Regions from separate parts of the Kineosporia succinea genome, predicted to be linked through region 1. Evidence: riboswitches for the same ligand, from Rfam matches in the RefSeq annotation. Region 1 holds a riboswitch; the other holds the start of a gene.
The links. A riboswitch is a leader RNA that binds a small molecule or an ion and turns the genes downstream of it on or off. The one in region 1 is predicted to bind cobalamin.
Positions count from the first base shown of each region.

Region 2: another riboswitch for cobalamin. It lies ahead of nrdH (glutaredoxin-like protein NrdH); the one in region 1 lies ahead of J2S57_RS24790 (ABC transporter substrate-binding protein).

Region 1 is NZ_JAUSQZ010000001.1:5,711,966-5,717,063, forward strand. It holds gene J2S57_RS24785 (ABC transporter permease subunit) at 1-1,028, opposite strand, end outside; gene J2S57_RS24790 (ABC transporter substrate-binding protein) at 1,046-2,569, opposite strand; cobalamin riboswitch at 2,598-2,802, opposite strand; gene J2S57_RS24795 (dihydrolipoamide acetyltransferase family protein) at 2,804-4,468, opposite strand; gene J2S57_RS24800 (alpha-ketoacid dehydrogenase subunit beta) at 4,461-5,098, opposite strand, start outside.
Region 2 is NZ_JAUSQZ010000001.1:1,592,531-1,597,628, reverse strand. It holds gene J2S57_RS07105 (hypothetical protein) at 1-338, shown strand, start outside; gene J2S57_RS07100 (CapA family protein) at 378-1,538, opposite strand; cobalamin riboswitch at 1,652-1,863, shown strand; gene nrdH (glutaredoxin-like protein NrdH) at 1,986-2,231, shown strand; gene nrdI (class Ib ribonucleoside-diphosphate reductase assembly flavoprotein NrdI) at 2,233-2,640, shown strand; gene nrdE (class 1b ribonucleoside-diphosphate reductase subunit alpha) at 2,703-4,784, shown strand; gene nrdF (class 1b ribonucleoside-diphosphate reductase subunit beta) at 4,818-5,098, shown strand, end outside.

The sequences.
Region 1 (5,098 bases):
GCGTCGGGCAGCGCGAGGGTGCGGTGCACCACGGCGGCCAGCGCCGCCGCGACCAGTCCGACCGCGATGAAACCCGCCAGCACCGCCTGCACCACGGGCAGATCCTCGGCGAGCACCGAGTCGAGAGCGAGCGTGCCCGCGCCCGGAATCGAGAAGACCTTCTCGACCGCGACCGACGACCCGACGATCGACATCCCGACCACCACCGACTGCGGCGCACCGACCGCGACGATGCGGCGCATGACTGCCCGGCGCAGCGGACGCCGGTCGAGACCGGAGGCCCGCCAGGTGCGCACCCAGGGTTCGTCGAGCGTGTGCTCGGCGGTCGCCGAGAGCATCCGTGCCAGCAGACCACCCGCGGGCAGACCCAGTGCCAGTCCTGGCAGGACTGCGCTCATCGGGCCGTTCCAGCCGAAGACCGGCAGCAGACGCCAGGTCACGGCGAACAGGAGCACCCCGGCGACCGCGACCACGACTTCCGGCAGCGCCGCGAGTGCGGCCGGCACCGGACCGGAAAGCCATGTCGGCCAACGGTTACGGGGACGTGCACCGGAACGCGCGCCCTGCCGGACGGTGGGGGAGAGCAGGAGGGCGGCCACGGCGAGCGCGACGAGCAGCGCGGTGCCGGCCAGGGTGAGGGAGGTGCGCAGGGCGGGGCCGACCAGCTCGACGACCGGCTGACGGCTGACCCAGCTGGTGCCGAGGTCGCCGCGCAGGGCGTTGAGGAGCCAGGTGAGGACGCCATGGACGGGCGAGGAGGGCAGGTCCAGTTCGCGACGGAGGGCTTCGACCGCGGCCGGGTCGTGGCCGCGGGCGGTGAAGCGGACGCGCAGCACGGTCTGGGCCGGGTCCTCACCGCGCAGCCAGGGCAGCGCCGCGACGACGACCAGCAGGAACAGGGACGTGGCGAGGGTGCCGGGGAGCGAACGCAGACGGCCGGGGCCGAACCGCTCGATCGCGTTGCTCCTGCGCGGTTTCCGCCCGTGTCCAGGCCCAGTTCGCCCCTGGCGACGCGAGGAACTGGGCATGAACACGGGGAGCCGTATCAGTTGCTGATCGTGGTCTCGGCGGTGATCACCGCGCGCTCCCACGGATCGCCGGCCAGACCGGTGACGCCGTCGGCCAGACCGAACTGGGTGCGGTCGTGGATCAGCGGGATGACGGCGACGTCGGAGAGCACGGTGTGCTCGGCGGCGACCGCGGCCTGGTTGCGGGTGCTCACATCGGTCTGTGTGGCGGCCTCGGCCAGGTCGGTGTCGAGCGTGGTGTCGCAGTACCGGCTGATGTTGTAGCCGCCGTCGCAGCCGAAGTCGGCCTGCAGGTAGCTGATCGGGTCGGCGGTGTCCTGGCCGTAGGAGCGGCTCATGATGACCGCGTCGTAGGTGCCCTTGAGGTAGTCGCCCTCCATCTGGTTGTACTCCTGCACGACCGTTTTCACGTCGAACCCGGCCTTGCGCCACTCGTCGGCGACGACGGTGGCGATCTCGGCGAGTTCGGGCCGGTCGGAGAACGTGGCCAGGGTGATCCGGGTCTTGGCCGGCGTCGAGGGTTTCGGGTACTCGGGTGCGGGACGGTCGGCGGCCCAGGTGGAGACCGACGAGAACAGGCCCTTCGCCGGGTCGGCGGCACCGGCGTAGATGGAGCCCGCGATGTCGAGACCGGCGACCGCCTCGCGGGCGGCCTCGCGCTGGGACGCGTCCTGGAACACCTTCGACGTCTGCGTCAGGTGGATCGAGACGGTGCGGGGCAGCGGTACGGCGAGCACGTGATCGGCTCCGACCCGGGGGAGCTGGTCGGCGGGCACGGCCTGGGCCAGGTCGGTCTGCCCGGCCCGCAGTGCGGACGCGCGCTGGTCGCCGTCGGCGACGAAGCTGAGCTCGATGTCCTTCAGGGCCGGGGTGCCGCCCCAGTAGGCGGGGTTGGCCGTGAGGTCGGCCGAGGTGGTGCCGTTGAGCTCGGTGATCGTGTACGGACCGGTGCCTGTGCCGACCGGCGTCGGCGAGGCCGGGTCGTCGTACGCGCCGCCGGACAGGATGACCAGCTCAGGGGAGGTCAGCCGCTGCACGAGCACCGGGTCGGGCGTCTTGGTGACGACGGTGATCTTGTCGTCGCCGTCGGCCGTGACGGTCAGCTCGGTGCCGGACAGCGCTCGGGGCGCCGGCTCGGCCTGGGCGGCGTGGGTGAGGGACGCGGCGACGGCCTTCGCGTCCATCGCCGTGCCGTCCTGGAAGGTCACGCCGTCGCGGAGCGTGAGTTCCCAGGTGGTGTCGTCGGTCTGCTCCCAGCTCGTGGCCAGGGAGGCCTCGGGGGTGCCGGACGGGTCGAGCTTGGTCAGGGTCTCCGTGGCGCCCACGCCGTAGCTGGTCACCGCGTCGTCGCTGTACGGGGACAGCGCCGCGACCGGCGTGAACGCGTAGGCATACCGCAGGGTGGGCTTCTCGGCTCCGGCTCCGGCTCCGGCATCGGTACCGGCCTTGGCCGATCCGCCGCCGCAGGCCGCCAGAGCGAGGAGGGACAGGGCTGAGACCGCGGTGAACGCGGACCTCGTCAGATTTTGCGCATGGCCCATGGAACGGACCGCCTCCAGCACCTCGTGGTTGCGAAACTGTGCCGTGGCCGGTCTCCTGGCTCTCGGGTCAAGCGTCGCCGGCGCACCTTCCCAGGCTCTTGCCGTCGTGGGGACGGAGGGGCCCAGTGGCGCCCGATTCGGACTACGCGAACCGGCGACTTCCCGATCACAGTGGCGAGGGCCGCTCCGGTATCACACCGGAATTCCCGAGCACCACGGCCTGGTCACGGTACCTCAGAGGTCGCTCAAGGCGGTCACCGGCCTCTCGACACAGTCGGCGACGAAGCGCAGGAAGCCGCCGGCGGTGGCGCCGTCACAGACCCGGTGGTCGAAACTCAGGGTGAGCTGCGTGACCTTGCGGACGGCCAGCTGCCCGTCGACGACCCAGGGCCGCTCGATGATCCGCCCGAGCCCGAGGATCGCGGCCTCGGGGTGATTGATGATCGCGGCGGCGCCGTCGGTGCCGAACACGCCGTAGTTGTTGACCGTCACCGTGCCTCCGGTCAGGTCGGCCGGCTGGAGGACGCCCCGGCGGGCCCGGTCGGTCAGCTCACCGATGGCGGCGGAGAGCCGGCGGGTGCTGAGGCGGTCGGCGTGGTGGACGACCGGCACCACCAGACCCCGGTCGGTCTGCGCGGCGAACCCCAGGTGGACGGCGTGGTGCTGATGGATCTCGCCGTCCTCCACGGTGGCGTTGAGCTCCGGATGCCGTCTCAGGGCGGCGATGGTGAACCGGGCCAGGAGGGCGACCAGGCTGACGGCGCTGCCCGGGGTGGCGCCGGCGGTGCCGCTGCCCGTCGCGGGGGTGGCGGCTGCCGTCCCGCCGGAACCGGCCCGCCCGAGACTCGCGTTGATCGCGGCCCGGGCCTCGAGCAGCTGGGTGGCGTCGGCGTCGACCCAGATGGTGGCCTCGGGGATCTCTCGGCGGGAACGGACCAGCTTCTCGGCCGTGAACCGGCGCACGCCCGTCAGCACGATGCGCTCGTACCCGGCGGATTGCTCATCCACAGCGGCCGAGGCCGACTGGGCCGACGACTCGGCCGACGGCCGAGCCTCGATCGCCTGCTGAATGTCGGCCCGCATGATCAGGCCGTCGGGACCGGAACCGGTCACACGCCGCAGATCGAGACGGGCCTCGCGGGCCATCCTCCGGACCAGTGGCGAAATGACGCGCACGACCGTCGAATCCGGCGTGAAAACGGCGACTTCCGACGAATGGGGTGAGCTGCCGTTCGGGGCGCCCAGCTGCCCGGTGGGCCCCGTAGCGCCGGGGGAGAACACCTCGTCTCCCGGTTCCGCCGCCCGGGTACCCGAAACCGGTGCTCCGATCGCGGCTCCCTTACGAGGAGGCCGGCGCCGACGGGCCGAACCCGTCCCGGATCCGCCACTGGTGCCGTACCCCACCAGCACGCTGCCGCTGCCCTCAACCGCAGCCGGGTTGCCCTCGGGCGCATCGGACTGCGAGCTCGGGGACGGTTCAGCCTTCACCACCGACGGAGCCGCAGGAGCAGCGCCGGTCACCCGCCCGTCCGCAGCGGGTGCCGGCTGGCCACCGGGCCGTGAGCCGGCCGAGGCCTGGACCAAGGGGGTCTCGGCCACCGGGACCTCCGGCGCCAGTTCCACTCCCGGTTCCCTCAGGCCACCGAACGACGGCGCCCACTGCCGGGCCTCGGACACGGTGATCAGCGGCGTCCCCACGGCCACCACATCTCCCGGCCGGGCGTGCAGCACCGTGACGACGCCCGCGAACGGCACCGGCACCTCGACCGAGGCCTTTGCGGTCTCGACCTCGACCACCGGCTGGTCGATCACCACCTCGTCACCCACCTCGACGAGCCACGACATCACCTCGGCCTCGGTCAGACCCTCGCCGAGATCGGGAAGCAGGAAGTCAGGCACCGGGCTCGTCCTCCCACTGCAGTCGGGCCACCGCGTCGAGAATGCGGTCGGCGTTGGGCAGGTGATGCGCCTCGAGTTTCGGCGGGGGATAGGGGATGTCGAGCCCGGTCACCCGCAGGATCGGCGCGGCCAGGTGGTGGAAGCACTGCTCCGTCAGCCGTGCCGCCACCTCGGCCCCGTACCCGCAGAACCCCGCCGCCTCGTGCACCACCACGGCCCGGCCGGTGCGCCGCACGCTGGCCGTGACCGTGTCGTCGTCGAACGGGTTCAGGCTGCGCAGGTCGACGACCTCCAGGTCGTAGCCCTCCGCCCGGCCCATCTCGGCGGCCTCCAGCGCCGTGGCGAGCATGCCCCCGTAGGCGATCACCGTGACGTCCCGCCCGGGCCGCACCACCCGGGCCTCGTGCAGGGCCGGCCCGTCGACCGTGAGCTCGGCTGTTTCCTTGCTCCAGTAGCGCCGTTTGGGCTCCAGGAAGATCACCGGATCCGGACTGTCGATGGCCTGGCGCAGCAGCCGGTACCCGTCGGCCGGCGTGGCGCAGGTGACCACGCGCAGCCCCGCCGTGTGCGTGTAGTAGACCTCGGACGAGTCGCAGTGGTGTTCCACCCCGCCGATGCCACCCCCGTAGG
Region 2 (5,098 bases), 4.1 Mb from region 1:
TCCCGACCAACCTCTACACCGATGGTGCTGTGGTTACGCTGCCCACCGAACTTCTGGGCCAGCCGGTGCGCGTGCGGGCCGAGCCGTACGAGTTCCGGTGGAGCTACGGCGACGGGGACACACGGATCACCAGCGATGCCGGGGCGCCGTATCCCGAGTTGCGAACTGCACACGTGTATCTGGAGGCGGGGCCGCAGCGGGTCGAGCTCACCACCATCTTCCGCGGTGAGTACTCGGTTGCGGGAGGCCCCTGGCTTCCCGTCGACGGGACCGCCAGCGTCGACAGTCCGGGCAGCACCCTTGAGGTGCTGACGGCCGAGACCCGGCTGGTCTCTTGACCCCTGCAAGCCGTGCACGTCACGAACGAGACGGCCGGATCAGATCACGCCGCAGCGCGAGGTCAGGGCCTTCTGCGCCGCAACCGCCGCCTCGGCGACCGAACCACGCAACAGTTCCGGGCGTCCACCATTGATACGGGCCGGAACCCACGACGTACTCACCACACCGCCCCGATCCACCACGACGTTGTAGACCCCCGTCTCCGCACCGGCCCCACCCCGGGCGTAGAAGACGAAATTGCCCAGCCCGTAATGAACCGCTGTCCGCCCCGACCGCACCGCCGGCTCGAGCACGTGCGCGTGGCTGCCCACCACCACACTCGCCCCCGCCGACGTCAGTGACGCAGCCAGCTCACGCTGCCGCGCCGACGGGCAGGACTGCCGCTCCACACCCCAATGCAGCACCACCACAACGACATCCGTCAAGGAAGCCTCACGCACCGCTCTCAGGAGCCGGGCCGGGTCCTTGGACGACGCCAGCCCGGGTCGCGAGGTGGTCGCCGGCCAGGACGACGTGGCGAAGCTGTCGAGCACGTCCGTCGCCCCGAAGACCGAAAGACGCACCCCGTGAATCGTGCGGCGATAGGGCGTGAAAGCCTGGTCGGCGTTCAGCCCGGCCCCGATCATCGGCATTCCCGAGCGCTTTCCGGCCTTCAGTGTGTCTTCCAGACCGGTGCGCCCGTAATCCATTCCGTGATTGTTCGCCACCGTGACCACGTCCACGCCATTCCGGCGCAAAGCCGTCAGCCCCGAAGAAGGCGACCGGAACGTGTACTGCTTGGGCTCGGCCGTACCCCCGGAGGTGATCGCGGTCTCCAGATTCACCACCGCCAGATCGGCCTTCGACAGAATCTTTCCGGCGCTGCCGATGTCGCCCCCCAATGCGCTCGCCGACGCCCCCTGGAAATGGACGTCACCCGCGAAAGCCAGGCGTACGCGTCCCTTATGGAGTTTCTTCCTCGGTGTGACGGTGGGCTTGGTCACGTCCGGGACGCGCGGGGGAGCCGCGTAGGCTGGGGCGTCCGCAGGGTCCGCCGACGTCACGTAGCCGCTGGAGGAGGAACAGGCCGCCGCCAGGATCAGCACGGCTGCGCTCGTCAGGTTACGTACGCGGTGCCGGTCGATCACGCTGCGCCCACCACCAAGCTCCTGACATCGATGCCACCCGATCGGCCCCTCAAGGTGGGGTCGCTGATGCATCGGTCGCCGCCTGGTGATGCTTGATCACAGCGGGTCCAGAATTACCAGTGTCCGGACAGAGGATCCGACACGCCCACAACATGTTGTGTCGCGAGAAGGGGGGCGCACGGCATATGGTGCTCCCTGTTGCTGGTTCGCCCTGCCGGCCAGGTAGGGCGTCGTAAGAGGGAACCCGGCGTGAATCCGGGACTGCCCCGCAGCGGTGAGCGGGAACGACCGCCGTCAACAGCACTGGGCGCCCTCGGCGCCCGGGAAGCGACGGCCACTAGATGCGCCTCGGCGCGCGCCCGCGAGTCCGAAGACCTGCCAGTGATGTGCGTCGCCCCTTGGGGCGGCGCGCGTCCGTGGAGCCGCGAGGGACGGTGCCGGGTGATAAGCCATACAGCGCTGTCTTCCCCGGGAACCACCCCCGCGCTCCTGACTTTCATGACGATCGGGATGTGCCCTATGACGATTACCGTTTACAGCAAGCCGGCCTGCGTGCAGTGTGACGCGACCAAGCGCGCCCTGGAGAAGTCCGGCCTCGCCTACGAGGTCATCGACATCACGCAGGACGACGCGGCCCGCGAGCACGTGCTGTCGCTGGGTTACCTCCAGGCCCCCGTCGTGGTGGCCGGCGAGGACCACTGGTCGGGCTACCGCCCCGACCGCATCCGCGCGCTGGTGGTTCAGGCCGCGGCCGCCGTAGCCTGAATTGACCAGGCTGGTCTATTTTTCCAGCGCCTCCGAGAACACCCACCGCTTCGTGCAGAAGCTGGACCTGCCCGCCGAGCGCATCCCGCTCCGGCCCACAGACCCCTTCCTGCACGCCCAGGAGCCCTACGTGCTCGTGGTGCCGACCTACGGCGGTGGCAACGACGGTGGCGCGGTTCCCCGGCAGGTGATCCGGTTCCTCAACGACGAGGTCAACCGCTCACTCATTCGCGGCGTGATCGCGGCGGGGAACACGAATTTCGGCACTGCGTACTGCATCGCCGGTGACATCATCGCGGCGAAGTGTCAGGTGCCTTACCTGTTCGCCTTCGAGCTCATGGGAACGACCGAGGACGTGGAACGCGTCCGCGAGGGATTGGAACGATTTTGGCAACGACAGCCGGTGTGAAGGACGACCTCCAGGTCATCGAGACCAATCCGGTCAGCCTCGACTACCACTCGCTGAATGCCATGCTGAACCTCTACGGTCCCAGCGGCGAGATCCAGTTCGAGAAAGACCGGGAAGCGGCGCGGCAGTACTTCCTGCAGCACGTGAACCAGAACACGGTGTTCTTCCACGACCTCGACGAGAAGCTCGACTACCTGGTCGAGAACAAGTACTACGAGCCTGAGACGCTCGAGAAGTACGACCGCGCGTTCATCAAGCGTCTTTACCAGCACGCCTATTCGAAGAAGTTCCGGTTCCCGACCTTCCTCGGCGCGTTCAAGTACTACACCTCGTACACGCTGAAGACGTTCGACGGCAAGCGTTACCTGGAGCGCTTCGAAGACCGGGTCGCGATGGTGGCGCTGGCCCTGGCCGAGGGCAACGAGGAGTTCGCCCTGCAGCTGGTGGACGAGATCGTCTCCGGCCGTTTCCAGCCGGCTACCCCGACCTTCCTCAACCTGGGCAAGGCCCAGCGCGGTGAGCCGGTCTCCTGCTTCCTTCTGCGTATCGAAGACAACATGGAGTCGATCGCCCGCGGCATCAACTCCGCCCTGCAGCTGTCCAAGCGCGGCGGTGGTGTGGCCCTGCTCCTGAGCAACATCCGTGAGCACGGCGCCCCGATCAAGCACATCGAGAACCAGTCGTCCGGCGTCATTCCGGTGATGAAGCTGCTCGAGGACTCGTTCTCGTACGCCAACCAGCTCGGCGCGCGTCAGGGCGCGGGCGCAGTGTACCTGCACGCGCACCACCCCGACATCATGCAGTTCCTCGACACCAAGCGGGAGAACGCGGACGAGAAGATCCGGATCAAGACGCTCTCGCTGGGCGTCGTCATCCCGGACATCACGTTCGAGCTGGCGAAGAAGAACGAGGACATGTACCTGTTCTCGCCGTACGACGTGGAGCGCGTCTATGGAAAGCCCTTCGCCGACGTGAGCATCAGCGAGAACTACCGGGACATGGTCGACAACGGCCAGATCAAGAAGAAGAAGATCAACGCCCGGGACTTCTTCCAGACCCTCGCCGAGCTGCAGTTCGAATCCGGCTACCCGTACATCCTTTTCGAGGACACGGCGAACCGGGAGAACCCGATCGAGGGCCGGATCACGCACTCCAACCTGTGCTCCGAGATCCTCCAGGTCTCCACGCCGTCCACGTTCAACACGGACCTGTCGTACGACCACATCGGCCGCGACATCTCCTGCAACCTGGGCTCTCTCAACATCGCGCTGACGATGGACTCGCCCGACTTCGGCCGCACCATCGAGACCGCGATCCGCGCGCTGACCGCGGTGTCCGACCAGACGTCCATCGAGTCGGTCCCCTCGATCAAGCGGGCCAACGCCGGCGGTCACGCCATCGGCCTGGGCCAGATGAACCTGCACGGGTACCTGGCGCGTGAGCGGGTCTTCTACGGCTCCGAAGAGGGCCTGGACTTCACGAACATCTACTTCTACACGGTGGCGTACCACGCCTACCGTGCCTCGAATCTGCTCGCCAAGGAGCGGAACTCGCGCTTCGCCGGTTTCGAGAAGTCGAAGTACGCCGACGGCTCGTACTTCGAGAAGTACGTGACGAAGACCTGGGAGCCGAAGACCGCTCGCGTCAGGCAGATGTTCGCGGACGCGTCGGTCACCATCCCGACGCAGGCGGACTGGGCGGAACTCGCCGAGTCGGTGCGCGAGCACGGCCTGTACAACCAGAACCTGCAGGCGGTTCCGCCGACCGGCTCGATCTCGTACATCAACAACTCGACCTCCTCGATCCACCCGATCGTCTCCAAGATCGAGATCCGCAAGGAGGGCAAGCTCGGCCGCGTGTACTACCCGGCGCCGTTCATGACGAACGACAACCTGGAGTACTACCAGGACGCGTACGAGATCGGCTTCGAGAAGATCGTCGACACCTACGCCGAGGCGACGCAGCACGTCGACCAGGGTCTGTCGCTGACGCTGTTCTTCAAGGACACCGCCACCACCCGCGACATCAACAAGGCCCAGATCTACGCGTGGCGCAAGGGCATCAAGACGCTGTACTACATCCGGCTCCGGCAGCTCGCCCTCGAGGGCACCGAGGTCGAGGGCTGCGTCTCCTGCATGCTCTGAGTTGTCAGTCGCTTTAACAGAATTGAGGACGTTGTGGTCAAGCTGATCGATCGGGTCCAGGCGATCAACTGGAACAAACTGCAGGACGAGAAGGACCTCGAGGTCTGGGACCGTCTCACCGGCAACTTCTGGCTGCCGGAGAAGGTGCCGCTGAGCAACGACATCCAGTCGTGGGCCACGCTCACCGATGTCGAGAAGCAGATGACGACGCGGGTCTTCACCGGTCTGACGCTGCTCGACACCATCCAGGGCACGGTCGGCGCGGTCAGCCTGATCCCGGACTCGCTGACGCCGCACGAAGAGGCCGTCTACAC